Regions from separate parts of the Micromonospora sp. NPDC048170 genome, predicted to be linked through region 1. Evidence: predicted binding sites of a transcription regulator. Region 1 holds the regulator's gene; each other region holds the start of a gene.
The links. Region 1 encodes HrcA, which represses chaperone genes, less so after heat shock. Its sites were predicted from a motif close to GGTTNGCACNCTCNNNNNGAGNGTGCNAACC; they were not measured.
Positions count from the first base shown of each region.

Region 1 (6,894 bases):
CGCCGCCGCCCGTGAGGCGCGCGACGCCGGGTTCGAGCACGTCAACCTGGACCTGATCTACGGCACGCCGGGGGAGACCGAGGCGGACTTCGCCGCCTCCCTCGACCAGGTCGTCGCCGCCGGGGTGGACCACGTCAGCGCGTACGCCCTGATCGTGGAGGACGGCACCCGGCTCGCCGCCCGGATGCGGCGCGGCGAGCTGGCGTACCCCTCCGACGACGTCGCCGCGGACCGCTACCTCGCCGCGGAGGCCGCCCTCGGCGCGGCCGGGCTCTCCTGGTACGAGGTGTCGAACTGGGCCCGCGACGAGGCGGCCCGGTGCCGGCACAACCTGCTCTACTGGACCGGCGCCGACTGGTGGGGGCTCGGCCCGGGGGCGCACAGCCACGTCGGCGGCGTGCGCTGGTGGAACGTCAAGCACCCCACGACGTACGCGAAGCGGCTGGCCGGCGGCGGGTCGCCCGGCCTGGCCCGGGAGGTGCTGACCGCCGCCGAGGCGCACATGGAGGACGTCATGCTCCGGCTCCGCCTCGCCTCCGGGCTACCGCTGGCCGCCCTCGACGCCGCGGGCCGGGCCGGCGCAGGGCGGGCCCACGCCGACGGGCTGCTGGCCGCCGCCGAGTACGCGGCCGGCCGCGCCGTGCTGACCCTGCGGGGCCGGCTGCTCGCCGACGCGGTCGTCCGCGACCTGCTGCCCTGAACCGCGTGCCGGGGCCGGCCGGGGGAGCGGCCGGCCCCGGGTCACTTGGCGAAGCTGTAGGTCATCGGGTAGCGGTAGAGCACGCCCTCGTTGGCCTTGATCCCGCCGATGATCCCGAAGATCAGCGGCACCAGCCAGACGAGCATCGGGACGAAGAACAGCACGCCGCAGGTGATCAGCGTGAGCACCCAGCTGAGCACACCGACGATCGTCCAGGTGAGCTGGAAGTTCAGCGCCGCGACGGCGTGCGCCCGGACCGTCGGCGACTGCTGCCCCCGGACCATCAGCGCGATGACCGGCGCCAGCCAGCCGAGCAGGCCGCCGCCGACGATCACGCCGACCGCGCCGCCGAAGTGGGCGATCAGGGCCCAGTTCTTGTCCTCGTTGTTGGCGTAGCCGCCCGTCGGCGGGCCGTAGCCGCCGCCGGCCGGATAGCCGGCCCCCGGCGGGGGATAACCGCCCGCCGGGGGATAGCCGCCCGTCGGCGGTTGGTCACCGGTGGGCGGCGGATAGCCACCGGGTGGCGGATAGCCGCCCGGGGCCGGGGCCCCGGACAGCGGTGTGGTGGGTTCTTCGAAGCCGGAAGGGCCGGGAACCCCCGACGGGGCGGCCGGGTCCGGCTGGAAGCCGGGGTCCCCCGCTCCGGGAGGGCGAGGTGGTTCAGTCATGGAGGTCACGGTAGGGGCAGCCGGCAAGGACGCACCAGCGTGACACCGGCCGGGATGTCCGAATGGCCGTCCCCTGACGCCGTCGGGCAGGCCCGGGTGGTCGCCGATCGGACTGAACGCCCGAGGTTGATCATCGCGTCGGCGGCCCCGCCGACGTAGACTGGCACTCGCTACAGTCGAGTGCCAGCAGCCCGCCCGGCCCCACACGGGCCGGGGCCGACGTGCGACAGGAGGTGGGGAGGATGGGTCTCGACGACCGCAAGCTCGCCGTGCTGCGTGCGATCGTCGAGGACTACGTCGCCACGCAGGAGCCCGTCGGCAGCAGGGCGCTGGTCGAGCGGCACCAGCTCGGGGTCTCCCCGGCGACCGTCCGCAACGACATGGCCGTGCTGGAGGAGGAGGGCTACATCCGCCAGCCGCACACCAGTGCGGGGCGGGTGCCCACCGACCGGGGCTACCGGCTCTTCGTGGACCGGCTGTCCCGGGTGAAGCCGCTCAGCCCCGCCGAGCGCCGGGCGATCGAGCGTTTCCTGGTCGGCGCCGTCGACCTCGACGACGTGGTGCACCGCACGGTCCGGCTGCTGGCGCAACTCACCCGGCAGGTCGCCGTCGTGCAGTACCCGAGCCTGGCCCGCTCCTCGGTGCGCCACCTGGAGCTGGTGCCGATCTCCACCACCCGGCTGATGCTGGTCATGATCGCCGACACCGGCCGGGTCGAGCAGCGGCTGGTCGAGTTGCCCGCGCCGATTCCCGCCGACCACGTCACGGACCTGCGCCGGCTGGTCAACGAGAAGCTGGTCGGCACCCGGCTGTCGGAGACGCCGCCGCTGGTGCAGGCCCTGGTCGAGGAGTCGGTGCCGCACCTGCGGCCGGCCATGACCACCCTCTCCACCGTGCTGCTCGAGACGTTGATCGAGCGGCACGAGGAGCGGATCGCGCTCGCCGGCACGGCCAACCTCACCCGCGGTGGCCTGCTCGACTTCCAGGGCTCCCTGCGCCCCATCCTGGAGGCGCTGGAGGAGGAGGTCGTGATGCTCAAACTCATCGGCGAGGCGGAGCCGAGCACGACGCGGGTGCTGATCGGTGACGAGAACGAGGTCGACAACCTGCGCGCCGCCTCGGTGGTCAGCACCGGCTACGGGCCGGGCGCGACCAGCGTCGGCGGCCTCGGCGTGCTCGGGCCGACCCGGATGGACTACCCCGGCACCATCGCCACGGTGCGGGCCGTGGCACGCTACGTGGGCGAGCTGCTGGCCCAGAACTGACCAGTCAGGGCCGACGGCCGGCTCCGGCCGCCGACCGGCGCAACGCGAGACGAACATGAGGACACGGAACGCAGTGGCCAGGGACTACTACGGCATTCTCGGGGTGAGCCGGGAAGCCTCCGACGACGAGATCAAGCGCGCCTACCGCAAGCTGGCGCGGCAGTTCCACCCGGACGTGAATCCGGATCCGGAGGCCCAGGAGAAGTTCAAGGACATCAACGCCGCGTACGAGGTCCTCTCGGACGACCGGAAGCGGCAGATCGTCGACCTGGGCGGCGACCCGCTCGCCCCCGGCGGCGGGGGCGCGGGAGGACCGGGCGGTCCCGGCGGCGCCGGGCCGTTCGTCGGCTTCCAGGACATCATGGACGCGTTCTTCGGCGGCGCGGCCGGCGGTTCACGGGGTCCGCGACCGCGGACCCGGCCCGGCGCCGACGCGATCCTGCGGCTGGAGCTGGACCTGCACGAGACCGCGTTCGGCGTCGAGGCGCCGATCACCGTCGACACCGCCGTGCTCTGCACGACCTGCACCGGCGCCGGCACCGCGGCCGGCACCCACGTGGCGACCTGCGAGGCGTGCGCCGGGCGGGGCGAGGTGCAGTCCGTGCAGCGCACCTTCCTCGGTCAGGTGGTCTCCGCCCGGCCGTGCACGGTCTGCCAGGGGCACGGCACCACCATCCCGCACCCGTGCCCGACCTGCGCCGGCGACGGCCGCGTCCGCACCCGGCGGTCGCTGACCGTCAAGATCCCGGCCGGCGTCGAGGACGGCATGCGCATCCGGCTGGCCCAGCAGGGCGAGGTCGGCCCGGGCGGCGGCACGGCCGGCGACCTCTACGTGGAGATCCACGAGCGCCCGCACGACGTCTACTCCCGCAAGGGCGACGACCTGCACTGCCGCGTCACCGTGCCGATGACCGCGGCGGCGCTGGGCACGCGGCTGACCATCAAGACGCTGGACAGCGAGGAGACGGTCGACGTCAAGGCCGGCACCCAGCCGGGCAGCACGCTGCGGCTGCGCGCCCGGGGCGTGCCGCACCTGCGCGGCACCGGCCGGGGCGACCTCTACGTCCACCTCGACGTGCGCACCCCCACCAAGCTCGACGCCGACCAGGAACGGATGCTGCGCGACTTCGCCAAGACCCGGGGCGAGGAGGTCGCCGAGCTCAGCAAGCAGGGCGGCTTCTTCTCCCGGATGCGCGACGCCTTCAACGGCCACGCCTGACGGTCCCGGGCCGCCGCCCGTCGCGGCGATCCGTCGCCGCCCGGTTCGTCTCCCGCTCTCCCGGCCTCGCCGCCCCGGTGCCCGCCGGGGCGGCTAGCCTGATCGTCGTGTCCGCGCCGCTGTTCCTGGTCGACCCGCTGCCCACCGCCGATCGGCTGACCCTCGACGGCCCCGAGGGGCACCACGCCGCCACCGTGCAACGGTTGCGCGTCGGCGAGCGGCTGCTGCTCGCCGACGGACGGGGCGGCACGGCCGACGCGGTGGTCACCGCCGTCGGCCGGGGCACGCTGGACCTCGAGATCACCTCCCGGGGGTACGTCGACGCGTCCCTTCCGCGCCTGGTCGTGGTGCAGGGCATCGCCAAGGGCGACCGGGGCGAGTTGGCCGTGCAGGCGATGACCGAGGTCGGCGTGGACGAGATCGTTCCCTGGGCCGCCGCCCGGTCGGTGACCCAGTGGCGCGGCGACCGGGGCGTACGGGCGCGGGAGAAGTGGGCGGCGACCGCCCGGGAGGCGGCCAAGCAGGCCCGCCGCGCCTGGCTGCCCGTGGTCGCCGGTACGCCGGACGAGTCGACGACCCGGGTGGCCCACCGGATCTCGGGTGCCGCCGCCGCGTTCGTGCTGCACGAGGAGGCGCAGGAGCGGCTGACCGCCGTCGAACTGCCCGCCGCCGGGGAGATCGTGCTGGTCGTCGGCCCGGAGGGCGGCATCGCCGACGCCGAACTGGACACGTTCCGGGCCGCCGGCGCCCGCCCGGTCCGCCTGGGCCCCTCGGTGCTGCGTACCTCCACCGCCGGTGTGGCCGCCCTCTCGGTCCTCGCCACCCGCCTCGCCCACTGGTGACCCGCAGCCCTGCCGGAGCGGGACGTGCCCTGCTCGGGCCCGGAGTGGGTCAGCTGCGGAGGTAGGAGGCGCCGTTGAGGTCGACGATGGTGCCGGAGGCCCACTCGGCCTGCGGGGAGGCGAGCCAGTGCACGGCGGCGGCGATCTCCTCGGGACGGGCCACCCGGTTGAACGGGCTCTGCGCCCGGATCGCGACGCCCCGCTCCCCGCTCAGGTGTTCGGTGGTCATCTCCGTCTCCACGAAGCCCGGGGCGACCGTGGCGATCGTGATGCCGTACGGCGCGAGGGCCACCGCCAGCGACTGGCCCAGCGCGTTCAGCCCGGCCTTGCTCGCCCCGTACGCCGGCTGCTCCGGCTCGCCCCGGAAGGCTCCCCGGGAGGAGACGTTGACGATCCGGCCGCCCCGGTCCCGCATGTGCTGCGCCGCGCACCAGATGACGTTGCCCGCACCGGTCAGGTTGGTCTCCAGCACCTGCCGCCACTGGGCGCGCCACTGCTCGTAGGAGGCGCCGAAGACGGGGTGCGGGGCGTTCCGTTCGCCGTACACCCCGGCGTTGTTGACCAGCACGTCCAGCCCGCCGAGCAGGCCGGCGGCCTCGTCCACCATGGCCCGTACGGCATCCGGGTCGGTCAGGTCGGCGCGGACCACCACGTGCCCCTCGCCGGGCAGTTGCGCCCGAAGTTCCTCGGCCAGCTCCGCCGAGTCGCGGTGGTGGATCGCCACCCGGTCGCCGCCGGCCGCGAACGCGGTCGCCACCGCCCGTCCGATGCCGCGCGAGGCCCCCGTCACCAGTACCGCCCGTGAAGTCACGCCGGCCATCATGCCCTGCCGGCCCGCCCGCGCCGTAGGGAAGGGACCCTTCCTCTACCGCAGGCGTCAACAGGGGGCCCTTCCTTACACTGCCCCGATGGGAACCGACTGCCTGTTCTGCCGGATCGTCGCCGGGGAGATTCCGGCCACGATCGTCCGGGAAACCGCCACCACGCTCGCCTTCCGCGACATCGACCCGAAGGCGCCGGTGCACGTGCTGGTCATTCCGAAGGAGCACTACGCCGACGTGGCGACGCTCGCCCAGGGCGATCCGGAACTGGCCGGGGAGGTCCTCGCCACGGCCGCCGCGGTGGCCGAGGACGAGGGGCTGCTCGGCGACGGCTTCCGGTTGATGTTCAACACCGGCGCGTACGGCGGCCAGGAGGTCTTCCACGCGCACGCGCACGTGCTCGGCGGGGCGCCGCTGGGCCCGATGCTGGTCCGGAACCTCGGGTGACGGCGGTCGACGACCGGCTGTCCCGGATGGTGCGGACGGTGCAGGCGCAGGGCCGGGTGCCGGCGGTGTCGGCGGCCCTGCACCGGGCGGACCGGCCGCTCTGGACGTGCGCCGTCGGCGGCACCGGCAACGACAGCGAGCTGGGCCCGGGCACCCGGTTCCGGATCGGGTCGGTCACCAAGACGTTCACGGCCGTGCTGACGCTCCAGTGCCGCGACGACGGCCTGCTCGACCTCGACGACCCGCTGGGCCGGCACCTGGACCTGCCGGCACACGGGGAGCTGACGGTGCGCCGGCTGCTGTCGCACACCGCCGGCCTGCAACGGGAGCCGTACGGCGACGTCTGGGACACCCTGCGCGCCCCGGATGTCGAGGAGCTGGTCGCCGACCTGTCCCGGGCCGAGCGGGTGCTGCCCCCGGGCCGCCGCTACCACTACTCGAATCTCGGCATGGCGCTGCTCGGCCGGCTCGTCGGGCACCTGCGCGGCGGCACCTGGGCGGAGGTGCTCGCCGAGCGGGTGCTGGCCCCGCTGGGGCTGGCCGAGACCTCGACGGAACCCGGGCCGCACGCCGCGACAGGGTTCCTGGTCGACGCGTACTCCGACGAGGCGCATCCCGAGCCGCCCACCGACTTCGGGGCGGTCGGGCCGGCGGCGCAGCTCTGGAGCACCGCCTCCGACATGGCCCGCTGGGCGGCCTTCCTCGCCGACCCGGCGGCGGTGGACCCGGCCGGCGCCGTGCTCGCCCCGGCCACCCTGGACGAGATGCGCTGGCCGGCGACGGTCACCGACGAGGCGCTCTGGGCCGGCGGCTTCGGGCTGGGGCTGATCCTGGTGCCGCAGGGAAAGCGGATCATGCACGTCGGCCACGACGGCGCGATGCCCGGCTTCCTGGCCGCCGTCTACGGCCGGCGGGGCGGGGAGGGCACTCCC
Region 1 covers NZ_JBEZMR010000028.1:50,049-56,942, forward strand. Annotated here, with positions in the region: gene hemW (radical SAM family heme chaperone HemW) at 1-700, shown strand, start outside; gene AB0D32_RS26430 (DUF4870 domain-containing protein) at 742-1,368, opposite strand; gene hrcA (heat-inducible transcriptional repressor HrcA) at 1,611-2,633, shown strand; gene dnaJ (molecular chaperone DnaJ) at 2,707-3,852, shown strand; gene AB0D32_RS26445 (16S rRNA (uracil(1498)-N(3))-methyltransferase) at 3,960-4,694, shown strand; gene AB0D32_RS26450 (SDR family oxidoreductase) at 4,744-5,505, opposite strand; gene AB0D32_RS26455 (histidine triad nucleotide-binding protein) at 5,603-5,962, shown strand; gene AB0D32_RS26460 (serine hydrolase domain-containing protein) at 5,959-6,894, shown strand, end outside.

Region 2 (6,894 bases), on a different contig from region 1:
TTGTCGGTCAGGCACTTGCTCAGGCCCTCGCCCTGGAGCTTGCCGACGGCCTCGTTGTCGAAGCTGACGTAGTAGGTGGCCGAGCCGCCCAGCGTGAGCCGGTCGTAGTCGATGGTCGCCACGCCCTGGGACTTGGCCTTGTCGAGCACGGCCTTGCCGGTGCCGGAGTCGAGGTTGACGATCATCAGGGCGGTCACGCCGTTGGTGATCATCTGGTCGGCGATGGTCTGGAACGCCGTCTTGTCGCCCTGGGCGTTCTGGATGTCGTAGTCGACGCCGGCGGCCTTGAACGCCTCCTCCAGGAACTTGCGGTCCGCGCCCTCCCAGCGGGCGGAGGACTTGCTGTCCGGCAGGATCACGCCGATCTTCGGGGCCTTGTCGCTGCCGCCGGCCTGGTCACCACTGCCGGACTCGTCGCCACAGGCGGCCATGCTGCCGGCGGCCAGCAGGCCCACGGCGGCGAAGGTGAGGAAGCCCTTGCGCATGTGCAGGGTCCTTTCGGGGGTGGGGGGAGACGTTTGGTTTGTTGTGTCCGGCAACGTATTCCGCGTCACACTGCGGGCACAAGAGTGCCGAGGTGGCGAGTTTGTTGTCGGCAGTAACAATTCAGCAACGTCCCTGTCGCCTGTCTGGTCACCTGCCCGGCCGCCCGCGCGGGAGCGCTCTCCCGTCGACGGTGCGGGCGGCGCAGCTCAGCGGGCGGACAGCGGGGCGGTGGTCGCCCCGGTGAGAGCGAGCAGGTCCTGCGGGGCGAGCTGCAACTGAAGCCCGCGCCGGCCCGCCGAGACGTAGACGGTCGGATGGTGGAGCGCCGACGAGTCGAGCACCGTGGGCAGCCGGCGGCGCTGACCGAGTGGGCTGATCCCGCCGCGTACGTAGCCGGTGGCCCGTTCGGCCACCGCCCGGTCGGCCATGGCGGCCCGCTTGCCGCCGACGGCCGAGGCGAGCGCCTTGAGGTCCAACTCGCCGGTGACCGGCACGACCGCCACGGTCAGCGCGCCGTCGACCTCGGCGACCAGCGACTTGAACACCCGCTCCGGCGGCACCCCCAGCGCCGCCGCGACCAGCGCGCCGTAGTTCGGCGCGTCCGGGGACACGTCGTACGGATGGGTGCTGTGGGCGATCTTCCGCTTCGTCAGCAACGCGGTCGCCGGAGTGCCCTGTCCCGCCATGACCGTCAAGCTAACCCGGGGCGGTGCGGCCCGCGAGCCGAAAAGGGCTGCTACCCGACCGGCCGGCAGACCAGCACCGTCGGTGCCCCGGCGACCCGGGTCAGCACCAGGCTGGCCCCCTCGTCGCCGGCCAGCCTCAAATCCCGCCGGAGCTTCTCCGGCTCCAGCGCGGACCCGCGCTTGAGGATCTCCACCCGTCCGACCCGGCGCTCCCGCAGCAGCGCCCGCAGCCGCTTGAGCGAGAACGGAAGCACGTCGGTGACCTCCAGGCAGCGGGCGAACGGGGTCGGCGCCGGGGCGTCCGCGTAGAGGTAGGCGATGCTCGGGTCGGCCAGCGTGGCGCCCAGCGTGTCGGCCAGCTCCGCGACCAGGTGCGCGCGGACCACCGCCGGGTCCGGGTCGTACAGGAAGCGGCGCGTCGGTCCGACGGCCGCCTCGGCGTCCCCGGAGCCCGTCAACTCATAGGAAGCGCCCCCTCCTCTACCAGAGGCGTCAGGAAGGTGCCCTTCCTTACCGCGCAGCAGGGTGGCTCGGCGGGGGGTCTCGGCGAGTCGGCCACACCACAGGGCCGCCTCGACCAGGTCGCCGTCGACGCTCACCCACTCCGCCTCGGCGCCCGCCGGGATCAGCGCGTGGTCGATGCCGGGCGCCACCTTCACCACGGTGTACGGCACCCGCCCGGCCAGCCCGACGACGAAGTCCCAGGGCGGGGAGTAGGCGTTCGGGTCGAAGATCCGCCGCCCGGTGCCCGCCTTCCGGCGTGCCGGGTCGCAGAACACCCCGTCGACCCGGCTCACGTCGAACGCCGTGGCGTCGCCGCACTCCACCGTGAACTCCTCGGCCAGCCCGGCCGCCTCGGCGTTCGCGGCGGCCATCGCGGCGGTCACCGGGTCGGCCTCCACGCCGTACACCCGGATGCCGGCGCGGGCGGCGGCGAGCGCGTCCGCGCCGAGGCCGCAGCCGAGGTCGGCGAGGGTGCGCACCCCGGCGGCCCGCAACCGCTCGGCCCGGCGTGCCGCGACGACGCCCCGGGTCGCCTGCTCCAGCCCGGCGCGGGTGAGGAACATCCCCGCCGCCGCCGGCCCGAACTTGCCGACCGCCCGGCGCCGCAGTTCGGCCTGGGTGAGCGCCGCCGCCGCCAGGCCGGCCGGCAGCCCGGCCGAGCGGAGCGCGGCCGCCGCGGTCAGCGGATCGCCGCCGGCCACCCGCGTGGCCGCGTCGAGCGCGGCCGACCCCTCGGGCGTACGCAGGGCGGCGAACTGGTCGGGATCCACCCGGTCATTGTGGTCGGCGGGCCCGACGCGCCGGCCGGCGGGTTGGCACTCTCCTTGACGGAGTGCTAGCCGAGGAATAACCTGCGATTAGCACTCTCACCCCGAGGGTGCCAGCTTCCGGGCCCCGTGGTCCGGTTGCTGAACGCCAGGCGGACCGGCACCCGCGACGACGGCCCCGCCCGGTGGCATGTGGCAGATTGACGCTGGTCGGCTTGCCGGCCAGTAACGAAACCAGTACCCCAGGAGGGTATGCCCGTGACTACCGCGACCAAGGTTGCGATCAAGCCGCTCGAGGACCGGATCCTGGTCCAGGCGAACGAGGCTGAGACCACCACGGCGTCGGGCATCGTGATCCCCGACACCGCCAAGGAGAAGCCGCAGGAGGGCACCGTCCTCGCTGTCGGCCCGGGCCGGATCGACGACAAGGGCAACCGGATCCCGGTTGACGTCTCCGTCGGCGACACCGTCATCTACTCGAAGTACGGCGGCACCGAGGTCAAGTACGCCGGCGAGGAGTACCTGGTGCTCTCCGCCCGCGACGTCCTCGCGGTCATCGAGAAGTAAGCAACCGATCAGTGTCGTCGCCCCGGTCCGGCTCGCCGGGCCGGGGCGACGACGCTTCGAAGGGACATTCATGGCGAAGATCCTGAGCTTCTCGGATGACGCCCGGCACCTGCTCGAGCACGGTGTCAACGCCCTCGCGGACGCGGTCAAGGTCACCCTCGGCCCGCGCGGGCGCAACGTCGTCCTGGACAAGAAATTCGGTGCGCCCACGATCACCAACGACGGCGTGACCATCGCCAAGGAGATCGAGCTCACCAACCCCTACGAGAACCTCGGTGCGCAGCTGGTCAAGGAGGTGGCGACCAAGACCAACGACGTCGCCGGCGACGGGACCACCACCGCCACCGTGCTGGCCCAGGCGATGGTCCGCGAGGGCCTGCGCAACGTCACGGCCGGCGCCAACCCGGCCGGCCTCAAGCGGGGCATCGACGCGGCGGCCACCAAGGTCTCCGAGGCGCTGCTCGGCCGCGCGGTCGAGGTCGCCGACAAGGAGTCGATCGCGCACGTCGCGACGATCTCCGCGCAGGACGCCACGATCGGCGAGCTGATCGCCGAGGCGATGGAGCGGGTCGGCCGCGACGGTGTCATCACCGTCGAGGAGGGCTCCGCCCTGCACACCGAGCTGGACGTGACCGAGGGTCTCCAGTTCGACAAGGGCTTCATCTCGCCGAACTTCGTCACCGACGCGGAGTCGCAGGAGTCGGTCCTGGAGGACCCGTACATCCTGATCACGACGCAGAAGATCTCGGCGATCGAGGAGCTGCTGCCGCTGCTGGAGAAGGTCCTCCAGAACAGCAAGCCGCTGCTGATCATCGCCGAGGACGTCGAGGGCCAGGCGCTGTCGACGCTGGTGGTCAACTCGATCCGCAAGACCCTCAAGGTCTGCGCGGTCAAGGCCCCCGGCTTCGGCGACCGCCGCAAGGCGATGCTCCAGGACATGGCGATCCTCACCGGCGCCGAGCTGGTCGCCCCTGAGCTGGGCTACAAGCTCGACCAGGTGGGCCTGGAGGTGCTCGGCACCGCCCGGCGCGTGGTGGTCGACAAGGAGAACACCACGGTCGTCGACGGCGGCGGCCAGGCGAGCGAGGTCGCCGACCGGGTCGCGCAGATCCGCAAGGAGATCGAGGCCTCGGACTCCGACTGGGACCGGGAGAAGCTCGCCGAGCGGCTGGCCAAGCTGTCCGGCGGCATCGCGGTCATCAAGGTCGGTGCCGCGACCGAGGTCGAGATGAAGGAGCGCAAGCACCGCATCGAGGACGCCATCGCGGCGACCAAGGCCGCGGTCGAGGAGGGCACCGTTCCCGGCGGTGGCGCCGCCCTGGCGCAGATCCTCCCGGTGCTCGACGACGACCTCGGCTTCACCGGTGACGAGAAGGTGGGCGTCTCGATCGTGCGCAAGGCGCTGGTCGAGCCGCTGCGCTGGATCGCGCAGAACGCCGGCCACGACGGCTACGTCGTGGTGCAGAAGGTCGCCGGCAAGGAGTGGGGCCACGGCCTCGACGCCGCCGCCGGCCAGTACGTCGACCTGGCGAAGTCCGGCATCGTCGACCCGGTGAAGGTGACCCGCAACGCGGTCACCAACGCCGCGTCGATCGCCGGGCTGCTGCTCACCACGGAGAGCCTCGTGGTGGAGAAGCCGGAGAAGGCCGAGCCGGCCGCCGGTGGGCACGGCCACGGCCACGGTCACGGCCACCAGCACGGCCCGGGCTTCTGACCCTCGCCGTACGCCTCGTCGGGGTGCACCGTCCGCGTGACGGTGCGCCCCGACGCCTTTAAGCTGGACCACCGGCCGGTCGGGCCGTCGGAGGCACCCGGTGGGGAACCCGCCGCACCGGACCAGCCGGCGGTAGAAACGCCGCGACGCCGCGTCCCCGGGCGGGGACGCGGCGTCGGTGTGGTCTCGTGGACCGCCGAGTCAGGCGATCTTGCGTTGGGCGGGGACGGTCGACCGGTGCGACTGGCCCAGGCGGGCCTCCAGCCGGGAGACGTCGACCCGGCTCTGGCGGCGGTCGGCCAGATCCTCCCAGCCGACGGCGAGCAGCCGCAGCCGCTCCGACTCGCTGAACCCGCCCCACACGCCGTACGGCTCGCGGACGGCGAGGGCGTGCGCGGCGCACTCGGCCCGGACCGGGCAGGCGCGGCAGACAGCCTTGGCGCCGGACTCCCGGCGTAGGCGGGACGAGCCGCGCTCGCCGTCCGGGTGGAAGAACTGCGCACTGTCCCGGCCCCGGCAGGCACCGAGCCGCTGCCAGTCCCAGAGGTCGACGATGGGTCCGGGCAGTCTGCGTACGTTCGACATCAGCACCCCTCCTCCCGCGCGGCACCGCGCAGATCCTGGTGAATCGGCGTCCGGGCGACGGTCCGCGCAGGCGCGCCGTTTCCGGCCTGGGACCTCCGTACCCGGGCTGTCGTCGGCTCACACACCTGTTGATCGAAAACTTCCGGCAAGTGGCGGCATATGTCCTAGTTGTCGGAAAAGTTCGGAGGATTGCCCGAACCCCCTCGCGACCCGACCCGCTCATGGTCTGCTCTTGTGCGGAGAGGAGACCACTGTGCGTACGGTTCTCGTGTGCGTTCGGACACCGCTCGCGGCGCAGCATCTGGCGTCCGCGGCGGCACGGCTCGGATTGTCCGCCGTGGTGCGGACGGCCGTCTCCGATCCCGAGGTGATGTTGCGGCTGGCCGAGCGCCCGGCGGACGTGGTGCTCGCGGACACCGCCCTCACCCGGCCGGACAGCGCGGGCTTCGTCCGTCGGGTGCTCGCCCGCGCGCCGCAGGCCTCGGTGCTGCTGCTCGGCACGGAGGAGTCGGAGGCCGCCGCCGCCACCATCAGCGCGGGTGCCCGGGGCCTCATCCAGGGCGTCGACCACGACCTGACCAGCGCGGTGGCCAAGGCGCTGCTGCTGCTCTCCGCACCCGGCCGGGCGACGCGGCGCCGGATCACCGACCCCGCCCGGGACACGGCGGCGGTCGGCGGCCCCGTCCGCACCACGCCGGCCGGCAGGCCGCCGGCCGAGCCGGGTGCCACCTGGTCGGCGACGGCTCCCGACGGCCCGGGCGGCGCCCCGACGGTCGTACCGTCGCAGCGCGGCGACGACCCGGCCGAGGCCGGCGACGAGCCGGTGGAGGCCGCCCCCACGGGACGGCGGGGCGGATCCGGCGGGCGCGGCGGCCGGTCCCAGATCGGGCTGACCGAACGCGAACTCCAGGTGCTGCTGGGCATGGCGGAGGGCAAGAGCAACGCCGAGATCGGCCGGGAGTTGTTCGTCTCGGAGGACACGGTGAAGACCCACGCCCGGCGGCTGTTCCGCAAGCTCGGTGCCCGGGACCGCGCGCACGCCGTGGCGGCCGGTTTCCGCGCCGGCCTGGTGGCCTGAGCGCGCAACCGACGTGAGGCACTCCGTGCCCGCCTCGGTGGCCGCAGCGGCCGGTGGCCCCCGACCCGGGCGGCGACAGGCCTCAGCCCTCGGAGCCGGGCTCCTCGTCGCCGCCCTCGGTCAGGGTGTCGTGCACCCCGTCGGCGTAGCCACGGGCGTAGTCCCAGGTGACGTAGTGGTCCGGGTCGGGGTCGTAGGCCGGCTCGTGCACCCGGGGGCGCCCCGAGCTGAGCAGATGGCGCAGGTTGCCCCGCAGCAGGTCCCAGTCGAAGTAGTGCGGCTCCCGGCAGTCCTCACACTCGATGACCAGCCCGCGCACCCCGATCGGCGCCAGCAGCGCCTGGTAGATCTCCAGGTCGGCGAGATCCTCCAGCACGTCCTGTCGCTCGACGTCCGTCAGCGGGTCGAGCGGGGCGTCGTCGCCCGGATCGTGCAGGCCGGCGGCCGGATCAGCCGGGTCGCCGTTGAAGGGGTCGATGGGCTCGTCGTGCACCCCCTCACCGTAGA
Region 2 covers NZ_JBEZMR010000005.1:45,385-52,278, forward strand. Annotated here, with positions in the region: gene AB0D32_RS10730 (sugar ABC transporter substrate-binding protein) at 1-485, opposite strand, end outside; gene ybaK (Cys-tRNA(Pro) deacylase) at 693-1,172, opposite strand; gene AB0D32_RS10740 (methyltransferase domain-containing protein) at 1,223-2,446, opposite strand; gene groES (co-chaperone GroES) at 2,696-3,010, shown strand; gene groL (chaperonin GroEL) at 3,081-4,724, shown strand; gene AB0D32_RS10755 (WhiB family transcriptional regulator) at 4,926-5,309, opposite strand; gene AB0D32_RS10760 (helix-turn-helix transcriptional regulator) at 5,563-6,387, shown strand; gene AB0D32_RS10765 (DUF5319 domain-containing protein) at 6,470-6,880, opposite strand.
Region 2: groES (co-chaperone GroES) is a predicted target of HrcA. The motif match lies at 2,532-2,562, and genes of this name have one in related genera.

Region 3 (6,894 bases), on a different contig from region 1:
CCGCCGGGTACCGCACCGTCCGCTGGCAGGGGCACACCCCGGAGGAGTACGTCGCCGACATCGCCTACCTCGACGGCCGGCTGTCGACCGACGCGCCGCTGGGCGACGTGCAGTGGGAGCCGGAGCGGGTCGACGCAGACCGGCTCCGGGGCGCCGATCGGGCGCTGGCGGCGCGGGGTCGGCGGCGCTACCACACGGCGGTCCGGCATGAGGCGTCCGGACGGCTGGTCGCCTGGAGCCTGCTCGACGTGGGCGCCACGGTTGACTGGCACGCGTTCCAGCAGATCACGATCGTCGACCCGGAGCACCGCGGTCACCGGCTCGGCCTGCTCAGCAAGGTCGAGAACCTGCGTCACCTGCTGGCCCACGAGCCGGCGGTACGGGCGATCGACACCTTCAACGCGGCCGAGAACGCCCACATGGTACGCATCAACGAACAGCTCGGGTTCCGCCCTATCGACGGGTGGACCGACTGGCAGCTCACGATCTGAGTTGTGACACGGCCCTACTGATCCTGGGGCTTCCTGTTGCATGATGGCGGGCATGACGGAGACCCCGCACCCCCTGTACGACAGGCACGCCGACACCCTCAACCGGGCGCTGACCGCCATCACGGAGCGCGGGTACTGGTCCGCCTATCCCGAGTCGCCCAGCCCTCGGGTCTACGGTGAGACCGCCGCCGCCGACGGCAAGGCCGCGTTCGAGGCGTACCTCGGCGGTGACTTCCCCCTCGACCAGCCGGGCACCGGCGACCGGATCGCCACCGAGACGAGCCCGTTCGGCGTCGAGCTGGGCGTCCGCTATCCGCACGCCGGGGCCGACGAGCTGGTGGCCGCAGCCTCCGCCGCGCTGCCCGGCTGGCGCGACGCCGGCCCGCAGGCCCGAGTGGGGGTCTGCCTGGAGATCCTCGACCGGCTGCACAGGCACATCTTCGAGCTGGCCAACGCGGTGCAGTTCACCAGTGGCCAGGCCTTCGTGATGGCCTTCCAGGCCGGCGGCGCGCACGCGCTGGACCGCGCACTGGAGGCGGTCGCCTACGCGTACGCGGAGATGACCCGGCACCCGGGGACGGCGGCCTGGGAGAAGGCGGCCGGCAAGGGCGACCCGCTGCGGATGACCAAGACCTTCCACGTGGTGCCCCGCGGGGTCGCGCTGCTGGTCGGCTGCAACACCTTCCCGACCTGGAACTCGTACCCGGGGCTGTTCGCCTCGCTGGTCACCGGCAACCCGGTGGTCGTCAAGCCGCACCCGCGCGCGGTGCTGCCGCTGGCGATCACGGTGAAGTACGCCCGGGAGGTGCTCGCCGAGGCCGGCTTCGACCCGAACCTGGTGCTGCTCGCGCCCGAGGCGCCCGGCGAGAAGCTCGCCTCCACGCTGGCCCTGCACCCCGCCGTGAAGATCATCGACTTCACCGGCTCCACCGAGTACGGCGACTGGCTGGAGGCCAACGCCCGGCAGGCGGCGGTCTACACCGAGAAGGCCGGGCTGAACACGGTGGTGATCGACTCCACCGACGACTTCGCCGGGATGTGCCGCAACCTCGGCTTCACCCTGACCCTCTACAGCGGCCAGATGTGCACCACCTCGCAGAACATCCTCATCCCCTCCGGCGGAATCGCCACCGACCAGGGGCACAAGAGCTTCGACGAGGTGGCCGGCGGGATCGCCGCGGCGATCGCCAAGATCACTGCCGACCCGGCGCGCGGGGTGGAGATGACCGGCGCGATCGTCAACGACGGGGTGCTGGAGCGACTCGACGAGGTCACCAAGGTCGGCGAGACGGTGCTGGAGTCGCGTACGGTCGAGCACCCCGCCTTCCCCGGCGCGGTGGTCCGCACCCCGACGGTGGTCCGGCTGGCGGCCGGCGACACCGCGACGTACTCGCGGGAGTGGTTCGGGCCGATCTCGTTCGCCATCGCGACGGACTCCACCGCGCACAGCCTGGAGATCCTGCGCTCCACCGTCGGCGAGAAGGGTGCGCTGACGGCGGCGGTCTACTCCACCGACGACGCGGTCCTCGACGCGGCGGAGGCCGCGGCGATCGAGGTCGGGGTGCACCTGTCCTGCAACCTGACCGGCGGGGTCTTCGTCAACCAGTCGGCGGCCTTCTCCGACTTCCACGGCAGCGGCGCCAACGCGGCGGCCAACTCGGCGCTGACCGACGGCGCCTACGTGGCCAACCGGTTCCGCATCGTGCAGTCCCGCCGCCACGCCTGACCCTGTCGTGGCTGTCCGGATCGGCCCCAGGCGGGCCGATCCGGGCGGTCGCGCGGGCGGGTGCGGGTGGCCGGATCAGGCCGGGCGGCGCATCTGGAGCTCGGTGAGCGCCCCGACGGTGGGGTGCGGGACGCGTACCCCGGTGTCGACGAAGCCCAGCCGCCGGTACGCGCGGTAGGCCCGGTCGTTGCCGACCACGACCTCCAGCATCAGTTCGGGGCGCCCGCAGGCCCGGGACCAGGCCGCGACCGCCTCGACCAGGTCGCCGAGGAGGCCGGTGCCCCGCCATCGCGGGGTGACGTAGACGGCGTACACCACGGTCAGTCCCGGCTCCCCGGGGGCCACCGTGCCACCGGCGTGCCCGACGAGCCGGTCGCCTGGGTCCGCGACGAACTGCGCGGTGCCCGCCCCGGCGGAGACGGCCTCGATCCGGGCCGCGTAGTCGGCGTGCGACCGGGAGGCCGCGTCGGCGAGGGTCTCCAGGAAGGCCAGTGGCGCGTCGGCGAGCATCTCCAGCCGTAGGGCCCGCATCCGGGCCGCGTCACGCGGCCGGACCCGCCGGATCTCCGCCGACCGCGCCGGCGGAGACCCGTCGGGCGTGCTCGTCATGACGCATGCCTACCACAGCGACGAGGACCGATGGATGACCGTCGGAATATGCCCGATTTGTGGTCGTGCGCCGTCGTCACGCTTCGTGTAGCGTGCGACTTCGGTCACCGTTTCAGCGGCCGTCGTCGATCGCCGAGCCGGTGGTCCTCCGGTGCCGGTCAGCCCGGCCTCCGGGGTCGTGGAACGCCGCGCAGAGTGAGGAAGTGCACCGTGGCACAGGGCACCGTGAAGTGGTTCAACTCCGAAAAGGGCTACGGCTTCATCGCCGTCGACGGCGGGCAGGACGTCTTCGTCCACTTCTCCGCGATCGAGATGGACGGCTACAAGGCGCTGGACGACGGCCAGCGCGTCGAGTTCGAGATCGCCCAGGGCCAGAAGGGTCCTCAGGCCGAGCGCGTGCGCGTCATCGCCTGACCGGCCGCCGCCCGGGGGCGGGCTCGGCGCGGTTGCGCCGGCAGGGAAGGATCGTGAGCCGTTCCAGCCAACGCTGAGGAGGGTTCATGTCCGACCAGCCGCCCCAGGCCGCGCCGCCCCCGGGAGAGCCCGACCCCTCCGCGACGCCACCCGGTGCGCCGGTGGGCCCGCAGCAGCCGCAGGACTGGGTCTTCCCGCCCACCGGTGGCTACCCGCCCGGATCCGGCCCGTACGGCGGGCAGCCGTGGTACCCGGGCGCCCCGGTCGCCTATCCCGGGCCGGGCGCCCCGGTCGCGTACCCCGGGCAGCCGGTCCACGGGTGGTACCCGCCCGGTCACGGCCTCGACCCGGCCGACCTGCTCGTCACCCCGCCCGGCGCCGGCGTCAGCGGCTGGTTCGACCGGTGCGTCGGCGCGGTGCGCCGGGGCTGGCGGCTCCTGCTGCCGATCCTGCTGCTCACCCAGGTGCTGCCGGCCGCGGTGGTGTCGGTGCTCACGCTGGCCATCGACCCGTCCGCGAAGTGGGAGGAGTCGCTGGCCGACGACTCCGCCGCGCTGCCCGACACCTTCCTGGCCGACCTGGGCATCATGCTGGCCGTGCTGATCGGCAGTGCTGTCGTCTTCGGCCTGGTGCAGAGCCTGGGCTGGGCGGCCGGCAGTTGGGCGATCGCCCGGCAGGCGGCCGGCCAGCCGGTGAGCATGGGCGAGGCCCTCTCCTACGGCGCGCGCCGGGCACTGGGCCTCTGGGGCTGGACCCTGTTGATGAGCGTGATCATCGGGCTCGGCATCTGCTTCTGCTTCATCCCCGGCATCTACGCCGCCTTCGCGCTGAGCATGGCCGGCCCGGTCTATCTCTTCGAGCGGCAGGCTCCGATCGGCCGCTCCTTCCGGATGTTCCACGACCGGCTGGGGCTGATGCTCGGCCGGGTGGCGCTGGTGGCGGCGGCGGTGATCGTCGGCGGCGGAGTGGCCGGCATGGTGGAGGGCATCGGCGTGCTGCCGTTCGGCACCACCCCGCTGGAGTCGCCGGGCACGGCGGTGGGCGTGATCGTGGTGACGCTGGTGGGCGCGGTGCTGGCCCTGCCGACCCACCTCGCCCAGCTGGTCGGTCTGGTCGTCACGTATGCCGAGCAGCGTGCCCACGAGGGTCCAGTGGACAGCGCGCGGCTGGCCGGTGAACTCGGCTGACCGGGCCGATCGTGCTTGCACTCGACAGGGGAGAGTGCTAAACAAGTCATTGGCACTCGCATACCGCGAGTGCCAATGGTCGGGGCGGTAGGGCCACGGCCGCAGCAGCGTCCACACGCGGGTGCGGCACATGGCCGGTCGTCGCGGGCTATCCGGCCCGGCCGAGGAGACGTCGTCGTCGCCAGGTGGCGACGTCCCAAGGTGCGTACACCAGGCGGCCCATCCGGGACACACACTCCGGGTGGCCCGTGAGTGTCCAGGAGGACAACGCCGTATGGCCAAGATGATCGCGTTCGACGAAGAGGCGCGCCGCGGCCTCGAGCGGGGCATGAACCAGCTCGCCGACGCCGTGAAGGTGACCCTCGGCCCCAAGGGCCGCAACGTCGTCCTCGAGAAGAAGTGGGGTGCCCCCACCATCACCAACGATGGTGTGAGCATCGCCAAGGAGATCGAGCTCGAGGACCCCTACGAGAAGATCGGCGCCGAGCTGGTCAAGGAGGTCGCGAAGAAGACCGACGACGTCGCCGGTGACGGCACGACGACGGCGACCGTCCTGGCCCAGGCCCTGGTCCGCGAGGGCCTGCGCAACGTGGCCGCCGGTGCCAACCCGATGGCCCTGAAGCGGGGCATCGAGGCCGCCGTGGCCAGCGTCTCGGAGGAGCTGCTCAAGCTCGCCAAGGACGTCGAGACCAAGGAGCAGATCGCCTCCACCGCCTCCATCTCTGCCGGTGACAACACCGTCGGCGAGATCATCGCCGAGGCGATGGACAAGGTCGGCAAGGAAGGCGTCATCACCGTCGAGGAGAGCAACACCTTCGGGCTGGAGCTGGAGCTCACCGAGGGTATGCGCTTCGACAAGGGCTACATCTCGGCCTACTTCATGACCGACCCGGAGCGCATGGAGGCCGTCTTCGACGACCCCTACCTCCTGATCGTCAACAGCAAGATCTCGTCGGTGAAGGACCTGCTCCCGATCCTCGAGAAGGTCATGCAGTCGGGCAAGCCGCTGCTGATCATCTCCGAGGACATCGAGGGCGAGGCCCTGGCCACCCTGGTCGTCAACAAGGTCCGCGGCACGTTCAAGTCGGTCGCCGTCAAGGCGCCGGGCTTCGGCGACCGCCGCAAGGCCATGCTGGCCGACATCGCCATCCTCACCGGTGGCCAGGTCATCAGCGAGGAGGTCGGCCTCAAGCTGGACGCCGTCGGCCTCGACATGCTGGGCCGCGCCCGCAAGGTCGTGGTGACCAAGGACGAGACCACCATCGTCGACGGTGCCGGCGACGCCGAGCAGATCCAGGGCCGGGTCAACCAGATCCGGGCCGAGATCGACAAGAGCGACTCCGACTACGACCGCGAGAAGCTGCAGGAGCGGCTGGCCAAGCTGGCCGGCGGCGTTGCGGTGATCAAGGTCGGCGCGGCCACCGAGGTCGAGCTGAAGGAGCGCAAGCACCGCATCGAGGACGCCGTCCGCAACGCGAAGGCCGCCGTCGAGGAGGGTATCGTCCCGGGTGGTGGCGTCGCGCTGGTGCAGGCCGGCAAGACCGCCTTCGACAAGCTGGACCTGGCCGGCGACGAGGCGACCGGCGCGCAGATCGTCAAGATCGCGCTGGACGCCCCGCTGCGGCAGATCGCCGTCAACGCCGGCCTCGAGGGCGGCGTGGTCGTCGAGCACGTCCGCAACATCGAGGCGGGCCACGGCCTGAACGCCGCCAACGGTGAGTACGTCGACCTGCTGGCCGCGGGCATCATCGACCCGGCCAAGGTGACCCGGTCGGCGCTGCAGAACGCCGCTTCCATCGCGGCGCTCTTCCTCACCACCGAGGCCGTCGTGGCGGACAAGCCGGAGAAGACCCCGGCCGCCCCGGCTGGTCCGGGTGGCGGGGACATGGACTTCTGAGTCCAGCTCCAACGCCGAAAGGGGCGGGCCGCGTCAGCGGTCCGCCCCTTTCGCTGTCACGTCGGCAGTGGCCGCTGGTTACGCCGCTTCTGCGTCCGGTCGTACGGCTGTGGGATCTGCACCGGCTCGTCGACCAGCGTCACCGGATCGTCGGCCGGCTCGTCCACGCCGGCCATCTCCGCCTGCTGCTCGGCGTCGCCGTAGTCGAGCCGGTCGAACGGCAACGGGCCGGGGCGTTCGTCGTCCGTGGTCATGGCTGCCTCCTCTACCGAAACGGTAGGGCGCGACGATCACCGATGCGGGCGAATGGTGCTATCAGGATCTATATCCCATTCGCCCTGCTATCAGCCCCCGAGTGTCCTGCGATAGAGGAAGAAGACCCGCTCGACCCGGGCGCCCGCGCTGCCCGAGTAGAACGGGATCGGCCCCACCCAGCCGATCTGCGCCGACGGCAGGCCCGCCGCCCGCTGGTCGCGTAGGCACCGGCGCAGCAGCACCCCGCCGATCCCCGAGCCCTCGGCCGCCGGGGCGGTGCCCATCGGGCCGAACCAGCTCGGCCGGGACGACCCG
Region 3 covers NZ_JBEZMR010000020.1:47,378-54,271, forward strand. Annotated here, with positions in the region: gene AB0D32_RS22430 (GNAT family N-acetyltransferase) at 1-491, shown strand, start outside; gene paaN (phenylacetic acid degradation protein PaaN) at 544-2,217, shown strand; gene AB0D32_RS22440 (GNAT family N-acetyltransferase) at 2,293-2,826, opposite strand; gene AB0D32_RS22445 (cold-shock protein) at 3,037-3,240, shown strand; gene AB0D32_RS22450 (hypothetical protein) at 3,327-4,427, shown strand; gene groL (chaperonin GroEL) at 4,702-6,324, shown strand; gene AB0D32_RS22460 (hypothetical protein) at 6,381-6,578, opposite strand; gene AB0D32_RS22465 (GNAT family N-acetyltransferase) at 6,669-6,894, opposite strand, start outside.
Region 3: groL (chaperonin GroEL) is a predicted target of HrcA. The motif match lies at 4,475-4,505, and genes of this name have one in related genera.